3 regions of the Priestia sp. J2 genome follow, and region 2 is predicted to be linked to each of the others. Evidence: riboswitches for the same ligand, from Rfam matches in the RefSeq annotation. Region 2 holds a riboswitch; each other region holds the start of a gene.
What was found. Region 2 has a riboswitch for ZMP and ZTP ahead of LJY09_RS11950 (phosphoglycerate dehydrogenase). Riboswitches for the same ligand answer to the same signal wherever they lie in the genome.
Positions count from the first base shown of each region.

Region 1: it holds a riboswitch for ZMP and ZTP, as region 2 does, so the genes downstream of both, LJY09_RS27020 (phosphoribosylaminoimidazolecarboxamide formyltransferase) here and LJY09_RS11950 (phosphoglycerate dehydrogenase) in region 2, are expected to answer to the same signal.
Region 3: it holds a riboswitch for ZMP and ZTP, as region 2 does, so the genes downstream of both, LJY09_RS04120 (glutamate/serine transporter AimA) here and LJY09_RS11950 (phosphoglycerate dehydrogenase) in region 2, are expected to answer to the same signal.

Region 1 covers NZ_CP086209.1:142,288-145,901, forward strand. Annotated here, with positions in the region: gene LJY09_RS27015 (ketoacyl-ACP synthase III) at 1-726, opposite strand, end outside; ZMP/ZTP riboswitch at 1,004-1,082, shown strand; gene LJY09_RS27020 (phosphoribosylaminoimidazolecarboxamide formyltransferase) at 1,131-2,297, shown strand; gene LJY09_RS27025 (DUF2178 domain-containing protein) at 2,421-2,771, opposite strand; gene LJY09_RS27030 (helix-turn-helix transcriptional regulator) at 2,773-3,000, opposite strand; gene LJY09_RS27035 (helix-turn-helix transcriptional regulator) at 3,330-3,536, shown strand; gene LJY09_RS27040 (hypothetical protein) at 3,536-3,614, shown strand, end outside.
Region 2 covers NZ_CP086208.1:2,385,165-2,388,778, reverse strand. Annotated here, with positions in the region: gene LJY09_RS11955 (hypothetical protein) at 1-379, opposite strand, end outside; gene LJY09_RS11950 (phosphoglycerate dehydrogenase) at 504-1,703, opposite strand; ZMP/ZTP riboswitch at 1,872-1,950, opposite strand; gene htpG (molecular chaperone HtpG) at 2,159-3,614, shown strand, end outside.
Region 3 covers NZ_CP086208.1:785,367-788,980, forward strand. Annotated here, with positions in the region: gene LJY09_RS04105 (sodium:solute symporter family protein) at 1-466, opposite strand, end outside; gene LJY09_RS04110 (DUF3311 domain-containing protein) at 466-669, opposite strand; gene LJY09_RS04115 (cupin domain-containing protein) at 1,025-1,624, opposite strand; ZMP/ZTP riboswitch at 2,011-2,089, shown strand; gene LJY09_RS04120 (glutamate/serine transporter AimA) at 2,145-3,614, shown strand, end outside.

The DNA.
Region 1 (3,614 bases), on a different replicon from region 2:
CTTTTGTAGATTTGCTTGTCCTAGCAATTCAGCCATACCTAAAGGAATTGTTCGAGATGCCCACTTATATACTTCTCTTCCGTTTTGCACCATCTTGCCACTCGAACTCAAAGGTTGTCCATGCATGGTAGTAGATATATTGGTGCGGTATACATGTTTACCTCCCTTTCCATTTGTACCAATATGCGTAGCAATAAAACTTGGGCGCTCTGCATCACTTTCGACCAAAACAGCTGCAGCTCCATCTCCAAATAGAACACAGGTAGTGCGATCTGTATAATCTGTAACCTTTGTTAACGTTTCTGCAGTTACGACTAAGACTTTATCATGAAGTCCAGATGTAATAAAGGCGTTTGCCATGTGTAATCCGTATGTAAAGCCCGCACAGGTAGCATTAAAGTCTAGCGCCCCAGTTGTAGGAATATCAAAGTAATCTTGTATTTGGGCTGCTACACTTGGAAATGCATAGTCGGGTGTTGTAGTTGAGACAACGATACACCCTATATCCTTTAACTCTTTTTGATACTGCTCTACTAAGTTTTCAATTGCTTTAATAGCTAGGTCAGAAGAATATTCATTTTCATCGGCAATTCTTCTTTCCCTCATGCCAGTTCGTTTCACGATCCATTCGTCGTTAGTATCTACAATTCGTTCTAAATCGTCATTTGTAAGTCTTTTTTCTGGTACGTATGTACCTATTGCTGTAATACGTGCAGTTGATTTCATTATATTCACCCTTCTTTATTACTAAGATATATAAATAGATATTAGTACTAGGTACTAATAAAGTCAATGAAATTATATGAAAAAAATGTAAATTTGGTTTATTTAGATCTAATAATAAAAATAAAAACCCTTTAAAACTATTGATTTTAAAGGGTTTTTGCTTATTATAATACCTGTTGTGTAAATTAAATTTGTGTATGATATATAATTAAAAAAGAAAAATTTGGATAAAGGTATTGTTAAAATTACTTTTATTATGTAAAATTTTCTTATAAAACAGACTATGTGTTACTGGCGTAAACATGGAGAACCATGAGGAAGCACATAGATAACGGCCGTACGCCTGGGCAAAGTATTTGAACATGAGTTCAAATACTTTTTTTATTTGGAAAGGAGATTTTCAAGTGAAAGAAATTGGTTTACGATACGGGATGAATCCAAATCAAAGTAAAGCTAACGTTCAGAATGCTGAGAACACGCCTATTAAAATCTTAAATGGAGAAGCGAGTTATATTAACTTTCTAGATGCATTAAACGCTTTTCAACTGGTTCGGGAGCTTCGACAGGCTACTGATCAACCTGCAGCTGCATCTTTTAAACACGTAAGTCCAGCAGGTGCAGCTGTGTACTCTCCACTAAATGAGACACTTACTGAATCCTATTTTGTTGAAGGCCTAGACCTGTCTCCTTTAGCGATTGCTTATGCAAGAGCGCGTGGGACAGATAGGATGTCTTCATTTGGAGATTGTGCTGCTTTTAGTGATGAAGTAGATGTAACTGTAGCTACTCTCCTCAAAACAGAGGTTTCTGATATGATTGTTGCACCAAGCTACACCCAAGAAGCATTAGAGATTTTGAAACAGAAAAAGAAAGGAAAATATCTAATTTTAGAGATTGACCCAAACCATGTGCCTGATCCAATTGAAAAAAGAACGGTATTTGGCATTACTCTAGAACAACAAAGAAATGATATACAGATTGGAAAGGAAGTTTTTAATCATATTGTTACGACTCAATCTGATATTCCTGATCATGCAAAGAGGGACCTTCTTGTCGCTCTTATTACATTAAAATATACACAATCAAACTCTATTTGTTTCGCCTTAGATGGCCAAACAATTGGGATTGGTGCCGGGCAGCAGTCCCGTATTCATTGTACGAGGTTGGCAGCTGAAAAAGCTGATAAATGGTGGTTAAGACAACATCCAAGAGCACTTAATATGAAGTTTAGAGAAGGCATTTCTCGTGTAGAAGTGAATAATGCAATTGATGGATGGTTGCATGATGATATTACTGAAGTAGAAAATGAACAATGGAAACAGTGTTTTAAAGAGATCCCTGCTAGGCTAAGTAAAAGTGAAAAACAAGAATGGTTAAAAAGATTAAAAGACGTTTCTTATGCATCTGATGCCTTTTTACCGTTTCGTGACAATATAGATCGTGCGGCTCAGAGTGGTGTTAAATATGTGGTTCAAACAGGCAATTCTTTACGAGATGAACAGGTTACAGAGGCAGCAAATGAATATGGAATGATCATGGCACATTCAGGTATACGTATATTTCACCATTAAGCTATGAATTAATATATAATCAAACCAAAAGAGCCAAGATCTCATAAAGGGACGGGCTCTTTTATACTGTTTCCGATAAGGCACAATATGTTAACTAATTCTGAATATCGTGTACAAAGTTCTTTAGTTTAAGAAATCCTTTTTATATCTAACAGCAAGATATATACCTGCAGCAAGGAATGCGAGGGAATATTTAAATAAGAAGAAAATTTGCCACATATAATCTTTTGGGAAAATGAGGTCGCATAAAATGATTCCACACAACATAATAAGGGCACTTTTTAAATTTATTTGGTTCGTTCTTTCGTCAGATACACTCATACCCAATTTTTTTTGAAATACGTATACCAAAATTATTGCGACTATAAGCGATAAAAGTCCAATACCAATCAGCATATTCCAGTTACTATTCGATTGTTCTGTCCAGGCTTTCAAAGGATTGAAAATGGCCTTTTCTATTTTGTCAGTTACCATTTCAGTCACTTCCTCTCACATAATTAAAAATATCGTTAACATCTACATCGAAAAAATTAGCTATTCGAAAAGCTAAAACGAGAGAAGGAGAATAATTATTTTTCTCCATCACATATATGGTTTGTTTGGACACCCCTACAGCGTCAGCCAATTCTTTTTGAGACATTCTTTTTAAAACTCGGTGCTCATACACTTTATTTTCAACGTAGTCACCATTTTTTTCTTTCAATGTAATCACCTTCCTTTTTTTGACTACAAATAAATAATACAACAAACTTATATAAAGGTAAAGTAAACTTATACAAAAGATAAATATTATTATACAATTTATGATAATAAAAAGGGTTAGACTCTTAGCGAGGAGTCTATCCCTTTTTACATTTTTAATAAACAATATAAATTCTTTCTCACTGTCTATAGCATATTATGTTAACTAAATTTGTTTGCGATATACATAAAAAAGTAGATATTTTGTAAAAGATGTTTGACATAATGAAAATATTACCATATACTATAAATGTAAAATGTTTTTTACATTTTAGAGGTGGGTTGATAAGTATGGATAATCGAATCAAAGAAATAAGGAAATCTAAAAAGTTATCTCAAGAAGCGCTAGCTAATGCTTGCAGTGTATCGAGACAAACGATTAATGCGATTGAAAATAACAAGTACGATCCGAGCTTAGAGCTAGCATTTCAGTTAGCAGGAAATTTAAATGTTAGTGTAGACGAATTATTTTTATACAAAAACAGGGGGAATTTATAATGAGAAATGTAAAAAACAATTATGTATGGGCTGCTATTATTTTACTAAGCTGCGCTTTTGCATTATATACGATTTATA
Region 2 (3,614 bases):
CATGTCTAGACAGTTCTATTTCATCCAATACAAACTTTGAAAGCTGCTTTTGCAGAACCTCCAACTTTTTGCTGTCTTCTTCATCGATCCATAGTCCTTCCGTAATACACACATCTGCTAGTTTGTTAATAGATTGAGCCGTCCAGTTTAAGCCGGCTGAAGAAACGGTTATTGTCAGTAAATCATTTTTTATAGCTAGAATAACTTGACACACATGGGTATAGGCATCAACTTTCTTTTGGATAAATGCTTTGCGAAGCTCTTGCTTGTATTGCTCTTTCGACATCGCTATAGCTACGACAGACGTAATGAATGTTCCTGCCAGCGCGATGAGCGACCCTATCAAAATTCCTATCATTTCTTCTGACAAAACGTTCACCTCTTTAAAGATATTTCTATATGCTATGGGACTGAAGGAAATGATATGAGGATAAATACCATGTAAAAACAGCCCTAACTTAGAAAAGTTAGGGCTGAAACACTAAAATATGATGGTAACCAAATTAGATAATACGACTTGTAATGATTCCTTCAATTTGACCAATTTTTTCTTCTAGCTCAGGCACAATCTCGTCACTTACTTGATTGTCAATATCGATCATTGTATATGCATATTCACCGCGGCTTCTGTTCACCATATCTGCGATGTTTAAATTGTAGTTTGAGAATACTTGCGTAAGCTGTCCTACCATATTCGGTACGTTGTGATGGAAAGCAGCTACGCGTTTTTTCCCAGTGTAAGGTAGAGATGCATTCGGGAAGTTCACTGAATTTTTAACGTTTCCTGTTTCTAAGAAATTTTTCACTTGACGTGCTGCCATTACCGCACAGTTTTCTTCTGATTCTTGAGTTGATGCCCCTAAATGAGGAATTGGCACAACATTTTTCATGTTCAAGACATTTTGATTTGGGAAATCTGTAATATATCGACCAACTTTTCCACTTTCAAGAGCAGCTTTCATATCTTCTTCGTTTACAAGCTCACCGCGTGAGAAGTTCAAAATATGAACATCAGGTTTCATGATGCTAAACGTTTCTTTATTGAAAACACCTTTTGTGTCGTCCGTTAATGGAACGTGAACCGTAATATAGTCAGATGCTGCAAATAGTTCTTCTAGAGACATTGCACGCTGTACGTTGCGAGACAAATTCCAAGCTGTATTAACAGAAATGAATGGATCAAAACCAATTACGTCCATATCTAAATCAAGCGCGTCGTTTGCTACAAGAGCACCAATTGCACCTAAACCAATAACGCCTAATGTTTTACCTTTGATTTCTTTTCCAACAAACTGTTTTTTACCTGCTTCAACTAACTTAGGAATTTGATCACCTTGGCCGTCTAATCCTTTTGTCCATTCAACTCCAGCAAATAAGTTACGAGAAGAAGCCATAATTGTAGTTAAAACCATTTCTTTTACTGCGTTTGCATTAGCTCCTGGCGTATTAAATACAACGATACCTTGCTCTGTGCAAGCGTCCACCGGTATATTATTAACCCCTGCTCCAGCTCGTGCAATAGCTTTTAAATTTTGGTCAAATGCCATGCTGTGCATGTTAAAGCTACGCACGACAATCGCATCTGGATTTTCGCTGTCGTTGTCAATTTGATAACCTTCTTGATTAAAAACATTTAGACCTTTTTGTGCAATGTTGTTTAATGTTTTGATTGTTTGTACTTTTTCTAATGTTAATGTGCTCATTTTGTACTCTCCTCTGATTATCATCGTAGTTTTACATGTTTTTACCTTTGGATAAAGGAACTTCATTTTTAATTTTTTTAAAAGTCTGGTTTTTTAGCCTACATGTCTGATAACTTCTATATCCTCTCCCCCTAAACAGAAAGAGGTAAGAGATATGTATTAATCCCTTACCTCTGCCCAGGCGAACGGCTACGTCACTATATGCTTCCTCACGGTTATCCGCGTTTCGCCAGTCACATATAGTCTTTGAAATTAAGTATATTCTAGCAAACTCTTTCAGAACGTTCAACCTTTTTTTAAAAGTTTGCTTTTTTCAGTCTAATTTTTAATCTCTTTAGTGAATCTCCTAATATATTGACAAATATCCTAATACATGTTAAATAAAAAGAGTGATTAGCACTCTATCCACTCAAGTGCTAATTATTTTATAAGCCCTATTGAAAGGAGAACTTCTTATGTCAAAAAAAGAATTCAAAGCCGAATCAAAGCGATTATTAGAGATGATGATTAATTCCATCTATTCTCAAAAAGAAGTATTTTTGAGAGAACTTCTATCAAATTCAAGCGATGCAATCGATAAAATTTATTACAAAGCCTTAACAGACGACTCCTTGCGTTTTAACAAAGAAAGCTATTACATAAAAGTAATACCAGATAAAACTAACCGTACCTTAACCATTACGGATACTGGGATTGGCATGACGCAAGAAGAGCTTGAAAGTAGCTTGGGCACAATTGCGCGAAGCGGTTCCCTTGCGTTTAAAAATGAAAATGAAACAAAGGACGGACACACGATTATCGGCCAATTCGGCGTTGGGTTTTACGCAGCGTTTATGGTGGCAGATGTCGTAACGGTGATTAGTAAAGCGTTAGGCAGCAATGAAGCCTATAAATGGGAATCTACTGGTGCTGATGGTTATACAATCGAACCTTGCGAAAAAGAAACGGTTGGAACTCAAATCATTTTAAAAATCAAAGAAAATACAGAAGATGAAACATATGATGAGTATCTAGAAGAGTATCGTTTAAAAGAGATCATTAAAAAGTATTCAGACTTTATCCGCTACCCGATTAAAATGGACATAACGGAAAAACGTCCTAAAGAAGGTTCTGATAACGAGCTAGAAGATTATACAGAAGAGCAAGTTATCAACAGTATGGTACCGATCTGGAAGAAAAATAAAAATGAATTGACTTCAGAAGACTATGAGCAATTTTATTCAGAAAAGCGCTACGGGTTTGATAAACCGCTCACTCACCTTCACATTAATGTAGATGGAACGATTCGCTACAATGCTATTTTATTTATTCCAGAAAATAGTCCGTTTGATTACTACTCAAAAGAATTTGAAAAAGGACTTGAACTGTATTCAAACGGCGTATTAATTATGAATAAATGCGCAGATCTTCTTCCAGACTACTTTAGCTTCGTGAAAGGTATGGTAGATTCTGAAGATTTATCTCTTAATATTTCGCGTGAAATCTTACAGCAAGATCGCCAGCTTCAGCTGATTGCCAAAAACATCGGCAAGAAAATCAAAAATGAATTAAAAAGTTTGCTTAAAAACGAACGTGAAAAGTACGAGAAGTTTTATGAATCATTTGGCCGTCAGCTAAAATACGGCGTTTACAGTGACTTTGGCAGCAACAAAGATGTATTAAAAGACCTGCTTTTATTCTATTCTTCTACAGAGAAAAAGCTCGTAACACTAGACGAGTATGTATCACGCATGCCTGAGGATCAAAAGTATATCTATTATGCATCAGGCGAATCGTACAACCGCATTGAAAAGCTTCCTCAAGCAGAATTAGTTGCAGATAAAGGGTACGAAATTCTGTATTTTACAGAAGATATCGATGAATTTGCGATTAAAATGTTAATGACGTACAAAGAAAAAGAATTTAAGTCTG
Region 3 (3,614 bases), 1.6 Mb from region 2:
TTCCTGCAACGCGAAGAGTATCTTGAATACCGCTAAGCTGAAGATCGATATATGGAATAAGCATCAATACACCTACTATGGCAATTAAAGAGGAGAGAAATTTACTGCTAAAACGTTCTCTAGCATAATCAGCAAGTGTAGTAAGTTTGTGCTTTTTAGCAACAGTCCAAAGTTTTGGAAGAAAAAAATATGAAATTAAAAAGGCTAAAACAGAGTAAGGAATGGCAAAAAATGCGATGCTTCCTCCTTGATAAGCTGTACTTGTAAGACCTAGGAATGTATAAGCAGTATATAAATCTGCTCCTACTAAAAGCCAGACGAGCAGGCTTCCAAAACGTCTTCCCCCTACAGCCCACTCTTCAACGGAGCTTCTAGATGATTTGTCACGTCCTGCTATAAAGCCAATGGCGATAACGACAAGAACAATTGCTGATGTGATTAAAAGTGCGGTTAAATTTCCTTGCATTATTCAATGTCCCCCCAAGATTTTTGTAAACGATAAATGATAAATGTACACACAGGCGTTAAGAAGACCCATAAAAATAACCATAAATGCAAAAGAGGTAATCCAAAAATAATTGGATGAATGTTATTTACAAAAGGTAAAAAAGCGAATTGAGCAATAAACGGAATGATGAATAAAATAAATATTATGAATTTTCTGTTCAATTTTTACTCCTCCTCTAAAATTTATCTAACAATGTTCACTATGATAGCAAGTCTGACATAGTAAAGCAATAAGTTTTTTGAAAATTTCGTTATAAATTACGAAAATTTTTTTAGAAAAACAAAAAAAGGGTATGAGAAGAAGATATTTGAAATGATTAGGGAAGAAAAAGCAGGGGAGAACCTAAGCGCAGTTGCCTTTGAAACAAAAAAAGAACGGAAAAGAAGAAAGGTAGTTTTCTCGATGAGATAAAGTATATTGCTATTGCATTAAAGAAAAAGAATTTGTATGTTCAAATATAGATTTATGGAAGCTATAAAAACAAGCAAATAAAAAAACTAGACAATAAGTGCTTGTCTAGTTCCACCACTCTGTCAATGGTCCTTTGTCGCCATAAACAGGATCTGTTGTAGGAATAGGTACTTGTGCAATTTCATCAAATACGTGAGGGCGATCAGTTTGTTTTCCTGTTCGTAAGTTGTAATCCATGCCCTCTGGATAAGCTCCAACCACTTTAAAATCAGCAGTTGACTGCAGACGCATATGTCCTGTACCTGCAGGGAGTACGAGTACATCCCCAGCATGCACCACGATATTTTCTCCCATATGTCCACCTAGTTTTAAGCGTGCAGATCCGCTAATTACACCTAGTGCTTCATGAGAATTGCTGTGGTAATGGTGAAAATCATATATGCCGCCTACCCAGCTGTTTTTCCAGTTGTGAGAATTAAAAATGCTCTCTACTTTCTCTTTCTTACTAATAAATACGTGTTCATACAACAAAACTGGAAGACGAGGGTGATTTGGAATGGTTCCGTCGTCATCAAAATAAAGAACTTTTACATTTGCATAATTCATAAGCATCCCTCTAACAATCTTTTTTCGTAATTTTCCCTGTTTTTTGCTTGCGTAAACAGAGAAGTTTGCTCGAAGTACTTCATTCGTTGCGAAGTGCATGATATGTAGGTGTTAACGTTTTCCCAAAAGAAGTCTCCCACTTCAAGCGTAGCTAAGTGGTGGGCAGTTTACTTTAGTATCTTTTCTTCATATTGTATATAAGTAAAGGGGCTAGTGCAAGAATTCTATGGATATATAGATGTTAATTCGTATTTTGTAAATGAATAATATATATTAATATAATTTTTAGAAGGTGATATGCTCGTTAAGTAAAAGAATCAAATAATAAGCAAGGTTAGAGTTTTAGTTGTTTTTTGTAATTAGGAAGAGATTTTAAGAAGATTTATTCGGAATTTTACGAATAATTAATTACTTTTGTAAAAGTAATGTAAACATTTTTGTGTATTGAGTAATAGTAATGAATGTTATATACTGATAAAAAATATATTCCTATATGTGACTGGCGCAACATGGATGACCATGGGGGAGCATATAGCGTATAAGCCGCGCGCCTGGGCAAACACTTGAGAAAATTTCGCAAGTGTTTTTTTATTTTCCTAGGGAAGAGGAGTAGATTTGGATGAGCAATATGCAAAGGAAGATGGGAACATTTGCTTTAACCATGACAGGCATAGGTTCGATTATCGGTTCAGGATGGCTGTTTGGAGCATGGAAAGCAGCTCAAATTGCAGGACCCGCGGCTATTTTTTCATGGGTTATTGGAATGGTAGTTATTTTGACCATTGCCCTATCGTACGCTGAACTGGGCGCGATGTTTCCGCAAGCAGGGGGGATGGTTAAATATCCTCAGTATTCACACGGATCATTTATTGGATTTTTGGCTGCTTGGGCTAACTGGATTTCAATCGCTTCAACGATAACAGTGGAGGCTATTGCATCTGTGCAATATATGAGTACTTGGCCGTGGAAATGGGCTCGCTGGACTCATGAATTAGTAGACAATGGCATTTTAACGTCCAAGGGGTTGGCAGTTGCGTCTCTGTTATTATTCATTTACTTTTTTGTGAACTATTGGACGGTAAATCTCTTTGCTAAAGCAAACTCATTTATTACGATTGTTAAATTAATTATTCCTGGTTTAACGGCAGGGGCTTTATTTTTTGCTGGTTTTCATAGCGGGAACTTTTCAAGTGAGCATGGGGTAGCACCTTACGGATGGGCGAGTGTTTTAACGGCAGTGGCAACATCAGGTATCGTGTTTGCATTTAATGGGTTTCAAAGTCCTGTAAATATGGCAGGAGAAGCAAAATCACCTAATAAATCGATTCCGGTAGCTGTAATTGGTTCAATTTTTATTGCTGGAATTGTATACATTATATTACAAATTGTTTTTATCGGAGCAGTAAGTCCGTCATCAATTGCGGATGGATGGAATCATTTGAATTTTAATTCTCCTTTTGCTGATTTAGCGATTGCGCTTGGAATTAACTGGCTAACAATTGTGTTATACGCAGATGCATTTGTTTCTCCTTCCGGCACAGGTGCTACATATACGGCAACGACTTCTAGAATGTTATACGGGATGCAGCAAAATGGATATTTGCCAAAGATATTTGGTACTCTTCATCCACTTTACAATGTCCCGCGCCCAGCTATGTGGCTAAATTTAGCAGCCTGCTTTTTGTTTCTCTTTTTATTTAGAGGATGGGGTGTCTTAGCAGAAGTGATCTCAGTAGCGACGCTTATCTCTTATATTATGGGCCCTGTAGCGCTTATAACATTAAGAAAAACGGCTTCACACTTTTACCGTCCATTTTATTTAAAAGGGGCATCAGTTATTGCGCCATGCGGCTTCGTTTTTGCTTCTTTGACGCTTTACTGGGCAAGGTGGCCACTTACAGGTGAAGTGATTTTTATTATGGCAATTGGCCTGCCAGTTTATTTTTATTACCAAGCGAAAAATAAATGGGTGGGCTTTAAAAAAGAATTTTTAACCGGGGCTTGGATGCTTATCTATTTAGCGTGCATGATTTTTATTTCCTACATAGGAAGCGAAAAATTCGGAGGCAAAAATATTTTACCTTTCGGA